Regions from separate parts of the Duganella sp. CY15W genome, predicted to be linked through region 1. Evidence: riboswitches for the same ligand, from Rfam matches in the RefSeq annotation. Region 1 holds a riboswitch; each other region holds the start of a gene.
What was found. A riboswitch is a leader RNA that binds a small molecule or an ion and turns the genes downstream of it on or off. The one in region 1 is predicted to bind cobalamin.
Positions count from the first base shown of each region.

Region 2: it holds a riboswitch for cobalamin, as region 1 does, so the genes downstream of both, GTP58_RS30595 (TonB-dependent receptor domain-containing protein) here and GTP58_RS06525 (TonB-dependent siderophore receptor) in region 1, are expected to answer to the same signal.
Region 3: it holds a riboswitch for cobalamin, as region 1 does, so the genes downstream of both, GTP58_RS01275 (MotA/TolQ/ExbB proton channel family protein) here and GTP58_RS06525 (TonB-dependent siderophore receptor) in region 1, are expected to answer to the same signal.

Region 1 covers NZ_WWCQ01000001.1:1,399,252-1,404,065, forward strand. Annotated here, with positions in the region: gene GTP58_RS06525 (TonB-dependent siderophore receptor) at 1-1,691, opposite strand, end outside; cobalamin riboswitch at 1,856-2,074, opposite strand; cobalamin riboswitch at 2,167-2,400, shown strand; gene cobW (cobalamin biosynthesis protein CobW) at 2,508-3,557, shown strand; gene cobN (cobaltochelatase subunit CobN) at 3,579-4,814, shown strand, end outside.
Region 2 covers NZ_WWCQ01000010.1:1,077-5,890, forward strand. Annotated here, with positions in the region: gene cobT (nicotinate-nucleotide--dimethylbenzimidazole phosphoribosyltransferase) at 1-136, shown strand, start outside; gene GTP58_RS30585 (adenosylcobinamide-GDP ribazoletransferase) at 140-907, shown strand; gene GTP58_RS30590 (histidine phosphatase family protein) at 904-1,422, shown strand; cobalamin riboswitch at 1,427-1,646, shown strand; gene GTP58_RS30595 (TonB-dependent receptor domain-containing protein) at 1,717-3,573, shown strand; gene GTP58_RS30600 (iron ABC transporter permease) at 3,630-4,652, shown strand; gene GTP58_RS30605 (ABC transporter ATP-binding protein) at 4,652-4,814, shown strand, end outside.
Region 3 covers NZ_WWCQ01000001.1:267,392-272,205, forward strand. Annotated here, with positions in the region: gene GTP58_RS01265 (cation-translocating P-type ATPase) at 1-532, shown strand, start outside; gene cueR (Cu(I)-responsive transcriptional regulator) at 529-915, shown strand; cobalamin riboswitch at 968-1,189, shown strand; gene GTP58_RS01275 (MotA/TolQ/ExbB proton channel family protein) at 1,356-1,952, shown strand; gene GTP58_RS01280 (DUF2149 domain-containing protein) at 1,954-2,289, shown strand; gene GTP58_RS01285 (cobaltochelatase subunit CobN) at 2,276-4,814, shown strand, end outside.

The DNA of each region.
Region 1 (4,814 bases):
GCGCTCAGTTCGGCGCCGCGCGACGATTGCGAACCGCCCTGGATCGACAATGCCGGATGGGCCGGGTCGCGCGTGATGATGTCATCCTTGCTGATGCGGTATAGCGCCGCGGTCCACTCCGCCTTGCCATTGGCCAGCGATTGCTTGACGCCGGCCTCCACCTGGCGCGAGCTGGTCAGCTTGTAGCGGCTGTTGGCCAGGTTCAGCGACAGCAGGCTGGTGACCGGATCGCTGCCGCTGCTGACCTGGCCGTACACCGAAGTATCGGCCGCCAGTTTCCATGTCAGACCCAGGCGCACCGCGTTCGAGTTCAGGCGCGAAGTGAAGCCGGTGGCGCCCAGCAGGCTGACGCGCTCCACCTTGTACTGGTCGTGACGCACGCCCGCCAGCAACAGCAAGCTGCTGGTGATGTCATAAGCATCCTCGGCATAGAATGCGTTGGTGGTGGTATGGGTTCTGAAGTTAGGCAGCACCGGGTCCGGGCTATCAAACGTGCCGGGATTGAAGCCGGTCGGCGCCACGACCGAGGCGCCGCCGTAAGGTGAGTTATTGTTATGCTGGAAGTTGATGCTGGCCGCTTCCCAGCCGGCCACCACGCGGTTGGCGCCCGCGTTCCAGCGCGCCTCGAGACGATTGCCGGTCTGCTCCTGGTTGTGCTGGATGGCGATGTAGTCGCTGCGGTCCACCACCTTGGCTTGCGTGTCGTAGTAATAGTATTCGGCGTTGCGCCAGTTGCGATGCGCCTTCATGTAGGCCAGCTCGTTGCTGATGGTCAGCGCTGGCGTCACGCGCCAGGTCAGGCGCGCAACGGCCTTGTCGTCCGTGAAGGAGATATCTGCATCGCCGACGTCGTAGTTCTGGTGGCGCAGTTCGCCGGCGATGCGGCCATTCACCAGCGGCGTGCCGAAATAGCGCTGCGGCTTCTGCTCCAGATGGTCGAGCGACAGGTCCAGGTCGAGGTCATTCGTCAGCGCGTACGTGAGGCTGCTCAGCACCTTGCCGTGGCGCGAATTGCCACGGTCGATGAAGCCGTCGCTGCGATCAGCGTAGGCATCGATGCGGAACGCGCCTTTTTCGCCGATGGCGCCAGTAGCACCGACGCCGCCGCGCAGCGCCTTGCCGTCGCCGATGCCGGCTATCGCTTCAAAGGCCGTGGTCCGTTGCGGCGCCTTGCGTACCGCATTGATGGTGGCGCCGGTGGTGCCGCTGCCATACACGATGGAGCCAGGACCACGCAGCACTTCGATGTATTCATAGCCCCATGGATCGGCCGGGTAGGTGGCCGTGCCCGAACCTACCTGTGGACGCTGGCCATTTTCCAGCAGCGCGATGGCGCCGTTGCCGCTGAAGCCGCGCGCGGAGTAGGCCACGCCGTTGCCCGGCGAACTGATGTCGGTCAGGCCGGTGGTGCGGGTGACTGCATCCTTGACCAGCAGGTCGCCGCGCGCCTGCATGGTATCGGCGCTCAGCGTATCGAGGCTGGCGGGCAGTTCCATGGCGGTCAGGTTCAAACGGCTGGCCGTGGCGTTCTGGCGGGTCAGTCCCAGCCCTTCGTGCAGCGCTTCCGCTTGAACGGTCACAGTGGGCATGGATTCGGCCTGCTGGGCCAGGGCGCTGTGGGCGCACAGCAGGGCGACGGCGGCAACGACAGGGCGCAGGGAAGTGGTGTGGACTGGGCGGGATAGGATCATGAAAGCATCTCTGTATAGGTGATATGCCAGGCGCACGCCCACGGACGACACAGCGCGCCGCGCGCCCACGGCGAACGGCAGCGCGCACAGTCACGATGTGCGATTGCTGAAGCGATAAAAAGGAAAACGACGAACAACTCTCAGGCAAGGCCACACCCCGGGCTTTACCGTGCATCGTGACTGGCCGGTCTTCTGGCTCGCCATCATCCTTCCCTGGTCTTGCCTTCCCGTGCGCGGCACAGTGGCGGTTGATCAAGGTCGTCAGGCTTACAGCAGCGGGGGCTGCGCCGGACTGGCGCGAAATGAAAATCTCGCGTGTCACCGGCTTCCCGTTTCACCCTCCAGCTGACAAGCAGGAGGGCACCATTCACGTATTGGCGCGTATTCTACATGTGAATAGCAGCATTGTCATACGATCCTTGCGGCGTAAGCAGTAGTGGTGGCGACGGCGGGCGCTGGGAATTCCTGCAGCCTCAGGTATAATCCGCGCGTTGGTGCTCGCGGCGTCGTTCAAGCGCTGCAGTTCAACGGGAAGCAGGAGGGCCACGCAATCAGCGCTGCCTAACCTGCGCTGCCCCCGCAACGGTAAGTGGATGAATCAGCTGATTCCGCTTCCATCTAGGCCACTGAGCGTTTCGAACACGCGCTTGGGAAGGCGATGGAGGTTTGTCCACCAGCCCGGATACCGGCCAACGACTACGCCGGCACGCATGCGTGCCGGTCACATGCCCAAATATCGTCGGGGAAGACGGTGAGGGCTCACCACGAGTGCCGCTGATCCGTTTCGCCATCTCATTTATTCGCCAAGGAACTTCTATGCAAACCCGCAAAATCCCTGCCACCATTGTGACTGGCTTTCTGGGCAGCGGCAAAACCACGCTGCTGCGTCATTTGCTGACCAACGCGCAGGGCCGCCGCATTGCCGTCATCGTCAACGAGTTCGGTGAACTCGGCATCGACGGCGAATTGCTGCGCGGTTGCGGCATCGGTTGTGACGAGGAGGGCGAAGAAAATGGCCAGCTGTTTGAACTGGCCAACGGCTGCCTGTGCTGCACCGTGCAGGAAGAGTTTGCGCCGGTCATGGAGCAGCTGGCAGCGCGCCGCGACCAGATCGACCATCTGGTGATCGAGACTTCCGGCCTGGCCCTGCCGAAGCCGCTGGTGCAGGCGTTCCAGTGGCCGGCGCTGCGCAATGCCTTCACCGTGGATTCGGTCATCACCGTGGTCGACGCGCCAGCGGTGGCGGCAGGCCGCTTCGCCGACGATCCGGATGCGGTGGACGTGCAGCGCCGCGCGGACGACAACCTGGATCACGAGTCGCCGCTGGCGGAACTGTTTGAAGACCAGCTAGCTACTGCCGACCTGGTGGTGGTGAACAAGACCGACGGCATGGATGCCGCTACCCTGGCTGCCGTGGAAGCGACGGTCCGTGCCGAGACCCCGGCCGGTGTCAAGCTGGTGCATGCCCAGCATGGCCGCCTCGCGCTGGACGTCCTGCTGGGCCTGGAGCGCGCGGTGGAAGATGTAATCGACGAGCGCAAGACCCACCACGACGAAGAGGAGGACCACGATCACGACGCGTTTGATTCCGTCTCGGTGACGCTGGAAGTGAGCGACCGCAACAAGCTGCTGGCCGTGCTGACCAGTCTGGTGGAACACCATGAAATCTACCGTGCCAAAGGCTTTGTCGCCTTGCCCGGCGCCGCCATGCGTCTGGTGGTGCAGGGCGTGGGCCAGCGTTTCGACAGCTACTTCGATCGCGCCTGGCGTGGCGACGAGGTACGCGCCACGCGCATCGTGCTGATCGGCGACCATCTGGATGGCCCGGCGCTGCAGCAGGAAATCTCCGCAGCCCTGCTGGCCTGAAGCATAGCGCAGTAAGCAGCCATGCATCTTCTTTCGGCCCGGCCTGGTGGACACGTCGAGGATGACGGTCTTGGTGTCGTGCGCGTTGAGCAGACACCGGGTGATATCGTCATCCTCAGCGCCGCCGACACCACGCTGTCGCTGCTGTCGGATGTGGCATCCGGGCTGGATGCCAGCTTTCCCAGTATCCGCCTGGCCAACCTGATGTGGCTGCGCCAGCCGGCCAGTGTCGATCTGTATATGGACGACGTGTTGCAGCACGCCCGTGTGGTCATCATCGATCACATCGGCGCGCCGGGCGATTCGGCTTACCTGGTCGAGCAGGCGGTGGCGAAAGCGCAGGAGCGCGGCCAGTGGCTGGCCATGTTCTCCGGCGACATGAATGAAGATCTGCAACTGCTGTTGCGCAGTACCGCCGCGCAGGACGATTGCCGTCACCTGTGGCGCTGCCTGCGTGAAGGCGGGCGCGACAACGCGCAAAAGTTCTTTGCGCTCATCGCCCATGCGGTGTTCGGCCTTGGCCAGCGTCCGGCCCCGGCCGTACCGTTGCCGCCCGCACTGCTGTACCAGCCGTATAAACTGACCGGTCCGTGGCGGCCGGAAGCACCGGTGGCCTTGCTGGTGTTTTACCGCGCCCATCTGCTGGCCGGCAATACCGCCGTGTTCGACGACATGATGGCCGCCTTGCACGACGCCGGCATGAATCCCCTGGCGCTGGCGGTGGACTCCCTCAAGACACCCGCCAGCTATGCCATGCTGCAATCGCTGGCCCGCGAGCAGCAGGTGCAGGTAGTGCTTAACGCCACCAGCTTTGCAGTGTCCTCGCTGGATGGCGACGATGAACAACTGAGTCAGGCGCTGGCCGACGACGCGCCGGTACTGCAACTCATCACCGCCGGCTGCGGGCAAGATCAATGGCAGGCGGACCCGCACGGCCTGACGCCGCGCGATATGGCCATGCAGGTGGTGCTGCCCGAAGTCGATGGCCGCATCGGCACACGCGCCATCAGCTTCAAGGGCTTGTCATGGCGTTGCGAACGCACTGAAATGGATATCGTCCGCTATCAGCCCGAGCCGGAACGCATCGCCTTCGTGGCCGAGATGGCGCGCCGTTGGTGCGTGTTGCGCAACAAGCCCAACGCCAGCAAGCGCGTGGCGCTGATCCTGGCCAACTATCCCAATGACGACGCCCGCCTGGCCAATGGCGTCGGCCTGGACACACCGGCTTCCACGGTGGCGATACTGGAAGCATTGCGC
Region 2 (4,814 bases), on a different contig from region 1:
TTTGCTGAACCTTGGTCTGCGCCTGGGCGAAGGGACTGGCTGCGCACTCGCGCTGCCGCTGCTGCACGCTGCCGCCAACTTCCTGAACCAGATGGCCACATTTGAGTCGGCCCAGGTCAGCGAAAAGTCCGAGTAAGCGATGCATCAGCTCCGCCTGTTCTTCACTGCCCTGCAGTTCTTTACCCGCTTGCCCATCCCTGGCTGGGTAGGCTTTGATCCTGCGTGGCTGAACCAGGCCTCGCGCTACTTCCCGCTGGTCGGTGTCGTGGTGGCGTCAATTACTGGCGGCGCCTATGCATTGACGTCGTACTTCCTGCCAGCGCCAGTTGCTGTAGTTATCTCCACCGCAGCCGGCATCTACGCCACCGGCGCCTTCCATGAAGATGGCTTTGCCGATATGTGCGACGGCTTCGGTGGCGGCATGACGCAGGAGCGCGTGCTGGAGATAATGAAGGACTCGCGCATCGGCGCTTACGGCGCGATCGGCACGCTGTGCATGCTGGCGCTGAAACTGGTGACGCTGTCCATGCTGCCGCCGCTGGCCGCGATTGGCGCCTTATTCGTGGCCCATCCGCTTTCCCGCCTGATGGCGACCTCGCTGATCTGGCGTCTCGATTACGCGCGCGCGGAAGGCAAGGCCAAGCCGCTTGCACAGAAAATGAGCAACCGCGAATTCCTGATCGCCGCACTCACCGTTGTCCTGCCTGTCGTGGCGGCCGGTGCGCTGCACTGGCTGCCAGTATCTGCGCTGTTCAGCGGCGTGGTGGCGACGGCCATCGCGACGTTCTGGCTGGCCCGTAAATGCGTGCACCGCATCGACGGCTACACGGGCGATTGCCTGGGCGCGGTGCAGCAGGTGACGGAAGTGATGTTCTATCTATGCGTCCTGGCCAGCTTCACCCGATGACGCTGATACTGGTCCGCCATCCCCAGCCGCTGGTCGCACCAGGCATCTGCTACGGCAGTACCGATCTGGCGGTCGCGCCCGAGCAGCTGGAGCAAACGCTGGCGACGCTGCGGCTGCCCAGCGATCTGCCCATCTACTCCAGCCCCCTGCGCCGCTGCGCCCAATTGGCCGCCCGCCTGACGCCATCGCCACACTATGATGCCCGCCTGGCCGAGATGCATTTCGGCGACTGGGAAATGCAGCCATGGGACACCATCCCCCGCGCGGCCATCGACGCCTGGGCTGCCGACACGGTCAACTACCGCCCTGGCGGCGGCGAGAGCGTATTGCAGATGGCGCAGCGCATCAGCGCATTCCACACGGCGCTGCAAGGCCAGTCGGCCATCGTCATCTGCCACGCCGGCGCCATCCGTTTGCTCACTGCGTGCCACGCCGGCCTTGCCCCTGCGGAGATGGCGCGACAGGCCGCGCAAAGCGCCCATCAAATCCCCTACGGCTCCACTTTGACCCTTTAAACCCGTATAATGTGCGGGTTTTGGTGCCCGCATGTCTGTTCAGACCTGCAGTTAAACGGGAAACACGAAGCCATAAAAGCCAACGTGTGCTGCCCCCGCAACGGTAAGCAAGCGTCGCCGCTGTACGCGACACATCACCTCTTATAACCACTGTGCCGAGGCATGGGAAGGTAAGGTGGTTCCACTTGTTAGCCCGGATACCGGCCAAACCAGGTGGAAGCGGGCTGCCCCTCGCTTCTGTTCACAATTGGCCAACGGGGACGTCGGCCGGTTGCTACTAACAGAAATAACATCATGACCCTTCGTATCTCCCGTCCTGCGGCGCTGTCGTCGCTGGCATTGGCCATGGCTGCCTGCTACGCGCACGCCGAACCAGTCAACAATGGCACCGTGGTTGTCACCGCCACCCGTACCCCGCAACCGCTGGCCAACGTCATCAGCGATACCATCACGATCAGCGCCGAGCAGATTTCGGAATCGGGCGCCGGCTCCATCATCGACCTGCTGCAGCGCCAGCGCGGCATCGAGATCGCCCGTAACGGCGGTGCAGGTACGGCGTCCAGCGTCTACATCCGTGGCGCCAACAGCAACCACAATATCGTGCTGGTGGACGGTGTGCGTATCGGTTCCTCGACCACCGGCGCCGCCAACTGGAGCGCCATTCCGCTGACCGCGATTGACCATATCGAAATCGTCTACGGCCCACTGAGCTCCCTGTACGGCGCCGACGCCATCGGCGGCGTCATCCAGATCTTCACCAAAAAAGGCAAAGGTACGCCAAGCGTGACGGCCTTCGCAGGCTACGGCAGCGACAAGACGCGCGAAGCCGACGCCACCCTGTCCGGCGCCACCGGCGGTGAGCATAGCTTCAGCTACGCGATCAGCGCCGGCAAGGAAAAATCCGACGGCTTCTCGGCCACCCGCCCGGCCAGCGGCTCGTACAACCCTGACCGCGACGGCTACGACAAGGAAAACGTCTCCGGCCAATTCAGCCTGCAACTGGCGCCCGGCTACGAAGCCGGCGCACTGTTCTTGCACAGCAAACTGGATTCGCAGTACGACAGCGGCGCGTCAGCATACGATGTCCGCAGCAAGGCGCTGTTTGAAACCGCCGCCGTCTACGGCAAGGCGCAGTTTGTATCGAACGTCGACACCCTGCTGCAATACGCAGAGAGCAAGGACAACGGCGAAACCTTCAGCAGCGCGGCAGCTACCGGCTACTCGCGCATCAATACCAAGCAGACCGACATCACGCTGCAAAACGACATCCGCATTGGCGAAGATGTATTGCAAGTGCTGTACGATCACCGCAAGGAAGAAGTGGACACCAACGGCTTCAAGCTGGACAAGCCGGAACGCACCACCAACTCCTGGGCCGCATCCTATAACGCCCGCCGCGGCGCCAACCTGCTGAACGCCGCCATCCGCCGCGATAAATCGGTGTACGGTGCGAAGAACACTGGCTCGCTGGGCTACGGCTACGACTTCACGCGCCAGCTGCGCGCCACCGCCAGCTATGGCACCAGCTTCCGCGCGCCGACCTACAATGAACTGTACTATCCGGGCTACGGCAATCCTGCCAACAAACCGGAACAAGGCAAGAACGCAGAAATCGGCATCCGCTGGGATGACGGCGTCAACGCGATCAGCGCCAACTACTACCGTAACCGCCTGACCGATCTGCTGTTGAGCACCACGCCATGCCCATTCGGCACCAGTACCGGCAAGTCCTGCGTGTACAACATCGCCAACGCCACGCTGGAAGGCCTGACCGTCGCCGGCGCCACCAAAGTGGCCGGCGTCAACCTGAATGCCAGCATCGACCTGCAAGATCCCAAGGACGACAACAGCGGCAAGCGTCTGGCACGCCGTTCGAAGAAACACGGCAACCTGAGCGCCGACTACGCTATCGGCCAGTGGAAGCTGGGCGCGGAGCTGGACCTGTCCGGCGACCGTTACGACGATGCACTCAACAAGACCCGCCTGGGCGGCTATGGCCTGGTGAACCTGTTCGCCACCTACGCCATCACGCGCGACTGGTCGGCGCTGGTCCGCTGGAATAACATCGGCGACAAGCAGTACGACCTGGCGAATAACTACGCAACGCCAGGCTCCAAGGTGTTTGCCGGTATCCGTTACGGCTACAAATAATGGTGTAACCTGCCGGGGTTGGCCACCTTCCCCGGCAGTTTTTTTGAAAGCAGTGCATGCATTCTTTCTCCCGCAATCTGCGACAGCGCGCCGTCATCACCTTCACCGGGTTGGTGCTGTTTGCGTTTGCCAGCCTGATTTTTTCGGGCATGACCGGTTCGGTCTCGATTCCCATTTCCGATATTCCCGCAGCGCTCAATGAGCTGCTGCACGGCCAGCAATCGACGCTGGCAGCCACCCTGCTCGACCTGCGCCTCAGCCGCGCGGTCTCCGCTTTCGCCACAGGCGCAGCGCTGTCGCTGGCCGGCGTGATGATGCAGGCATTGCTGCGCAATCCGCTGGCCGATCCGTATGTCCTTGGTATTTCGGCCGGCGCCTCCGTCGGTGCGCTGGCCGCGTTGTTATTCATGTGCGCCGCCTGGATGGTGGATGCCGCCGCCTTCGTCGGCGCCGTCACCGTCGCCATGATGCTGTATCTGCTGGCCAAGCGCGACCTGCGCAGCGGTACCGCTGCCGAAGGCGGCACGGCGCTGTTGCTGCTGACCGGCGCCATCATGTCTTCCGCCTGCATGGCGCTGGTGACGCTGATGCTGTCCGTCGCTCCGGAAAGCCGCTTGCGCAGCATGGTATTCTGGATGATCGGCGACCTGTCTGGTACCCAGGTCCGCGTCATGCCATGGGTGGTCCTGATCGCTGCGCTGGCGTATGCGCTGCGTATTGCCCGCTCCATCAACGTCATGGCGCTGCATGCGGAGGCCGCCGCCACGCTGGGCATCCGCGTGGGCGCGCTGCGCAAAGGCCTGTTCTTCGTCTCCGGCCTGCTGACCGCCAGCGCCGTCACCAGCGCGGGCAGCATTGGCTTTGTCGGCCTGATTGTGCCGCATGCCTGCCGCTTTGCGGTCGGTCCCGACCACCGCATACTGATTCCGGCCGCCACGCTGGCCGGCGGCACCTTCCTGCTGCTGGCCGACACGCTGGCCCGCACCGTGATCGCACCGACCCAGCTGCCAGTGGGCGTGGTGACGGCGCTGATCGGCGCCCCGGTCTTCCTGTATCAACTGCATCGGCTGCGTAAATGATGATCGGTACTCACAACCTATCCCTCAGCATCGGCCAGCGCCAGCTGGTCACGGACCTGAACTGGCAGGTGGCCGAAGGTGAATGCTGGAGCATCATCGGCCGTAATGGCGCCGGCAAAAGTACGCTGATGCGCGCACTGGCGGGACTGCGTGGCGTGGAAG
Region 3 (4,814 bases), 1.1 Mb from region 1:
GCAGGCGCAGGCTGCCGTGCAGGCGCTGCATGCCATGCAGATCCAGACTATCCTGCTGACCGGCGATAACCAGGGCAGCGCCGATGCCGTCGGCAAGCAGCTCGGTGTGAAGCGCGTGATCGCCAACATGCTGCCAGCCGACAAAGCCGCCACCATCGGCACGCTGAAGACCGACGGCGCCACCATCGCCATGGTTGGTGACGGCATCAACGACGCACCGGCGCTGGCGGCGGCGGATGTCGGCATTGCCATGTCCAGCGGCACGGACGTTGCCATGAACGCTGCCGGCATCACCCTGATGCGCGGCGATCCGGCATTGGTGGCTGCCGCCATCTCGATCTCGCGCCGTAGCTACAGCAAGATCCGCCAGAACCTGTTCTGGGCCTTTATCTATAATCTGATCGGCATACCGCTGGCGGCCTTCGGCCTGCTCAACCCGATGGTGGCAGGCGGCGCGATGGCGCTGAGTTCCGTCAGTGTCATCAGCAATGCGCTGCTGCTGCGCCGCTGGAAACCGGAGAATCAAGCATGAACATTGGACAAGCCGCCACTGCCAGCGGGGTCTCCGCCAAAATGATCCGCTACTACGAGAGCATCAACCTGATCCCGGCCGGCAAGCGCACCGACGCCGGTTACCGCATCTATGGCGACAACGATGTGCACACGCTGCGCTTCGTCAAGCGTGCGCGCTCGCTGGGCTTTTCGCTGGAGCAGATCGCCGGCCTGCTGTCGCTATGGCAGGACAAGGCGCGCGCCAGCGCCGATGTGAAAGCCATCGCGCTGGGGCATGTCAATGCGCTCAATCAGCGCATCGCCGAACTGACCGAAATGCGCGACACGCTGCAATCGCTGGCCAGCTGCTGCCACGGCGACGACCGCGCCGATTGCCCGATCCTGCAAAGCCTGGCGCAGTGAAACGCCGTCTGCTGTGCTGTAAATGGTTTGAGACGCGTCAGGCGCTTCGCGTATAATCTCGCCACGTTTTGGTGCTCGCGCCTCTGTCCAGAGGTGCAGTTAAACGGGAAACAGGGAGCCCTCCAGGGCCAACCTGTGCTGCCCCCGCAACGGTAAACAAGCGTCGTCCCCGCGTCGACTATCCGCCTCGTATATGCCACTGTGCCTCGTGCATGGGAAGGCCAGGCGGATTCGCTTGCCAGCCCGGATACCGGCCAAACAGGGGGATGCGCCATCGGCGCTTCTATTCAATCCGCTCACGGGGAGGTGAGCTGATTGCATCTGTAGTCCATTCATTTTTATGCATTTATACAGCGCGCCGCGGCAGTGCCGGCTGGTGGCCATGTCTTGTGCATGCGTCGCCGGCGTATCTTTGCGCGCTGATTTTTCGGGACACCTCCATGTTTACTCTGCCTGTTGACGCGGCGATCCATGCGATCGAGACGCTGCTGTACTCCATCTCCAACGTGCTTTACCTCCCCGTTTTGCTCGGCATTGCCGCGCTGGTGCTGCATATGCTGTTCTGCTTCGGCAGCTTTGGCGCCGAATGGCTGGAACGCCGCCGTGGCGTGCGGATGCTGGTCGCCACTGCGAAGCAGGAGATGTCTGCCGTGCTGACTGCGCAGGAAGGCGATCCTGCACTGGATGCGCGCCTGGAACGCATCGTGCAGCGCGCCGATGCCAGTGGCGTGCGCCGTCTGGATGGCGTGCGTTTCGTGGTGCGCGTCGGCCCCGCGCTGGGCCTGATGGGCACCCTGATCCCGATGGGTATTTCGCTGGCCGGTCTGGCGCAAGGCAATCTGCCGAAGATGGCGGAATCGATGACTACTGCGTTCACCGCCACCGTGGTCGGCCTGGCCTGCAGCGTGGGCGCCTACGTGCTGACGCTGGTGCGCGAGCACTGGCTGCGCAGCGATCTGACCGAGATTGCGTTTGCCGCCGAAGCGCTGCTGGCATCGCACGGCGCCAAGCCGCATCTGGTCCGCGCGGAGGCCTGAGATGCGCTATCTGAACAAGCACCGCTACAGTAAGCTGGGCGAACATGGCGAAGATCCCTTGTCCGGCGTCGCCAATCTGTTTGATGCCAGTATCGTGTTCATCGTGGCGATGATGCTGGCGCTGTTCTCGGCCTGGAACATGATGGATTTGCTGGACCCGAACTCCGAAGTCACCATCGCCAAAAAATCGGCGGACGGCCATGTCGAGGTGCTGACCAAGAAGGGCGCTGAAATCAAGGTCAGCAAAGTGAGCGACAAACCGTTGTCGGGTTCCGGCAAGCGTCTGGGTACGGCCTATCAGCTGCCGGACGGGAAGGTGGTCTATGTTCCGGAATAAGCTGTGGACACTGGCCCTGTCGTTGCTATCGTTGCTGTCGCTGGTCGTTGGCGGCCATGTTCATTCGGCACAGTCGCCGCGCACGCTGGCGCTGATGCTGGGCGATATCGAGTCGCGTCCCGCCGTGCTGGCGGTGCGCGGTTTGCAGGCAGAGTTGAAAGAGCTGAACGTCGCGGTACGTATCATCCCGGTCAACAGCCTGACGCCGGCCGACCGCAGTGCGCTGGCTAACGCGGATGTGGCGGTCATCAATGTCAAAGGCCGTCAGGCGATAGCGGGTCTGAGTGGCGAATTGCAGGCATTGCAGAAAGCACGCAAGCCGGTGTATGCGGTCGGCGGCGCACTGGATGACAACCTGCGCGAACTGGGTGTGCGTGACGATAAGCATATCCAGTCATATCAGAGTGAAGGCGGCGTGGAAAACGTCGGCAATATGCTGCGCTACATACTGCGCAGTGATTTCGGCTCTGGAGTCAGCGTCGCGCCAGTGCATGCGATGCCGGAAGCCGGTTTGTACGATGTGACCGCGAATCGCACCGTGGGCAGCTACGATGAATACGTGCGTGGCTATAGCCATCACAAACCGGGGGCGCCGTGGATTGCCGTACCGTTCTATCGCGCCAGCCTGGTAGCCGGACAAACGCTGCCGCTGGCGGCCATCGTCGCGCGCCTGGAAAGCAGCGGCTACAACGTGGTGCCGGTATTCGGCTACCCCTACGAAGTCCCACTCAAGCTGCTGCTGGACGAAAACGGCAAGAGCCGCGTTGACCTGATCGTCGCACTGGGCATGAAGGTGGGCGGTACTTCCAGCGTCGGCGCCATCCTCGACAAGATCGGCGTGCCGGCGATTAATGCGATCACGCTGAGCCAGCAGACGCTGGCGCAATGGCAGGAATCCAAGGTCGGCCTGGATATCATCGAGCGTACCTGGCAACTGGCTGGCGCCGAAGCGGCGGGGCTGATCCAGCCGACCGTGGTTGCCAGCCGTGAGCGCATCAGCGATGCGCAGACCGGCCTGGCCTATGTGGAAGAGACGCCGATCGCCGAACGCATAGAGCGCCTCAATGAACGTGTGGCGGCGTGGCTGACGCTGCGCCAGAAAGCCAATGGCGACAAGCGCATCGCCATGATCTACTTTAACTACCCGCATGGTTCGGAGACTATCGGTGCTGCGTATCTGAACGTGCTGCCGGAAAGCCTGTGGCAGATCGTGCAGCGCCTGAAGCATGACGGCTACCGCACCGGCGAGGCGCTGCCTGGCAACGAAGCGGAGCTGCAAGGCGAAATCCAGCAGTGGGGCAACTATCCCGGCAAGTCCAAAAGCGACTACAGCGCGGGCCTGAAGCATCTGGCGGAAAGCGGCCAGGCCTTGCTGGTGCCGCTGTCGGACTACCAGCAGTGGTTTGCCGCGCTGCCAGCGCCGCTGCGGGCAGCGATAGAGCAGTCGTGGGGCAAGCCGGAAAAGGCGCCGGTCCTGTGGCGTAATGCGAAAGGCGAGGCATTCTTCGTTTATCCGGCGCGCCGCTTTGGCAATGTGCTGATGGCGCCCCAGCCGGGGCGTGCGTGGGAGCAGAACCTGGAGAAGCTGCACAATGAAGTCAGCATGCCGCCATCGCATGAATACATCGCGTTTTATCTGTGGCTGCAAAAAGACTTTCAGGCCCACGCCGTCATGCACATCGGCACCCACGGCACGCAGGAGTGGCTGAGCGGTAAAGAGGCCGGCCTGTCGGAGAGCGACCCGACCGAAGCGCTGATTGGCGCCATGCCCAATAACTACCCCTATGTGATGGATGACGTGGGCGAGGGCATCCAGGCCAAACGTCGTGGCATGGCGACTATCATCGACCATATGACGCCGCCGTTTGATGTGGCGGGCCTGAATCCTGATCTGCGCGAACTGGGCGCGCTGCTCAACGACTACCGTGTCGCCGAGCAGAAAAGCCCGCTGCTGGCGGCCAGCCATCTGAAAGCTATCAACCGCCTCGCTGCGAAAAGTGGCGTGTTGAAGGACATGAAAAAGACCGGGCTGAAGTCGGAGGCGGATATGGAAGGCCTGGAGGAGTATCTCGACGACATCGGCAGCAAGCTGACGCCATTTGGCCTGCATACCTTTGGCGTTGCGCCGAATCGTGAGCAGCGCAATGCCACGGCGCGCGCGGTGGTCAGTCTCGATGACAAGGCCAGCACCGAGCCGAAGGCCACGCGCATCGCGCAGCTGGAAGCGGATATCGAGCAGAGCGCGCAGCTGGAACTGGACCGTCTGATGCAAGCGCTGTCCGGCCGCTATATTCCAACAGGTCCCAGCGCGGACCTGTTACGCAATCCGAATGCGCTGCCGACGGGGCGCAACTTCTTCGGGCTTGATCCGTCGCGTATTCCGGGCAAGACCACCTACGAGGCGGGCGCCAAACTGGCGCAGCAGCTGGTGGAGGATTACCGCAAGCGGCACGGCGCCTATCCGGAAAAGCTCAGCATGAATTTGTGGGGTGTCGAGACCTCGCGCCATGAAGGCGTGATGGAGG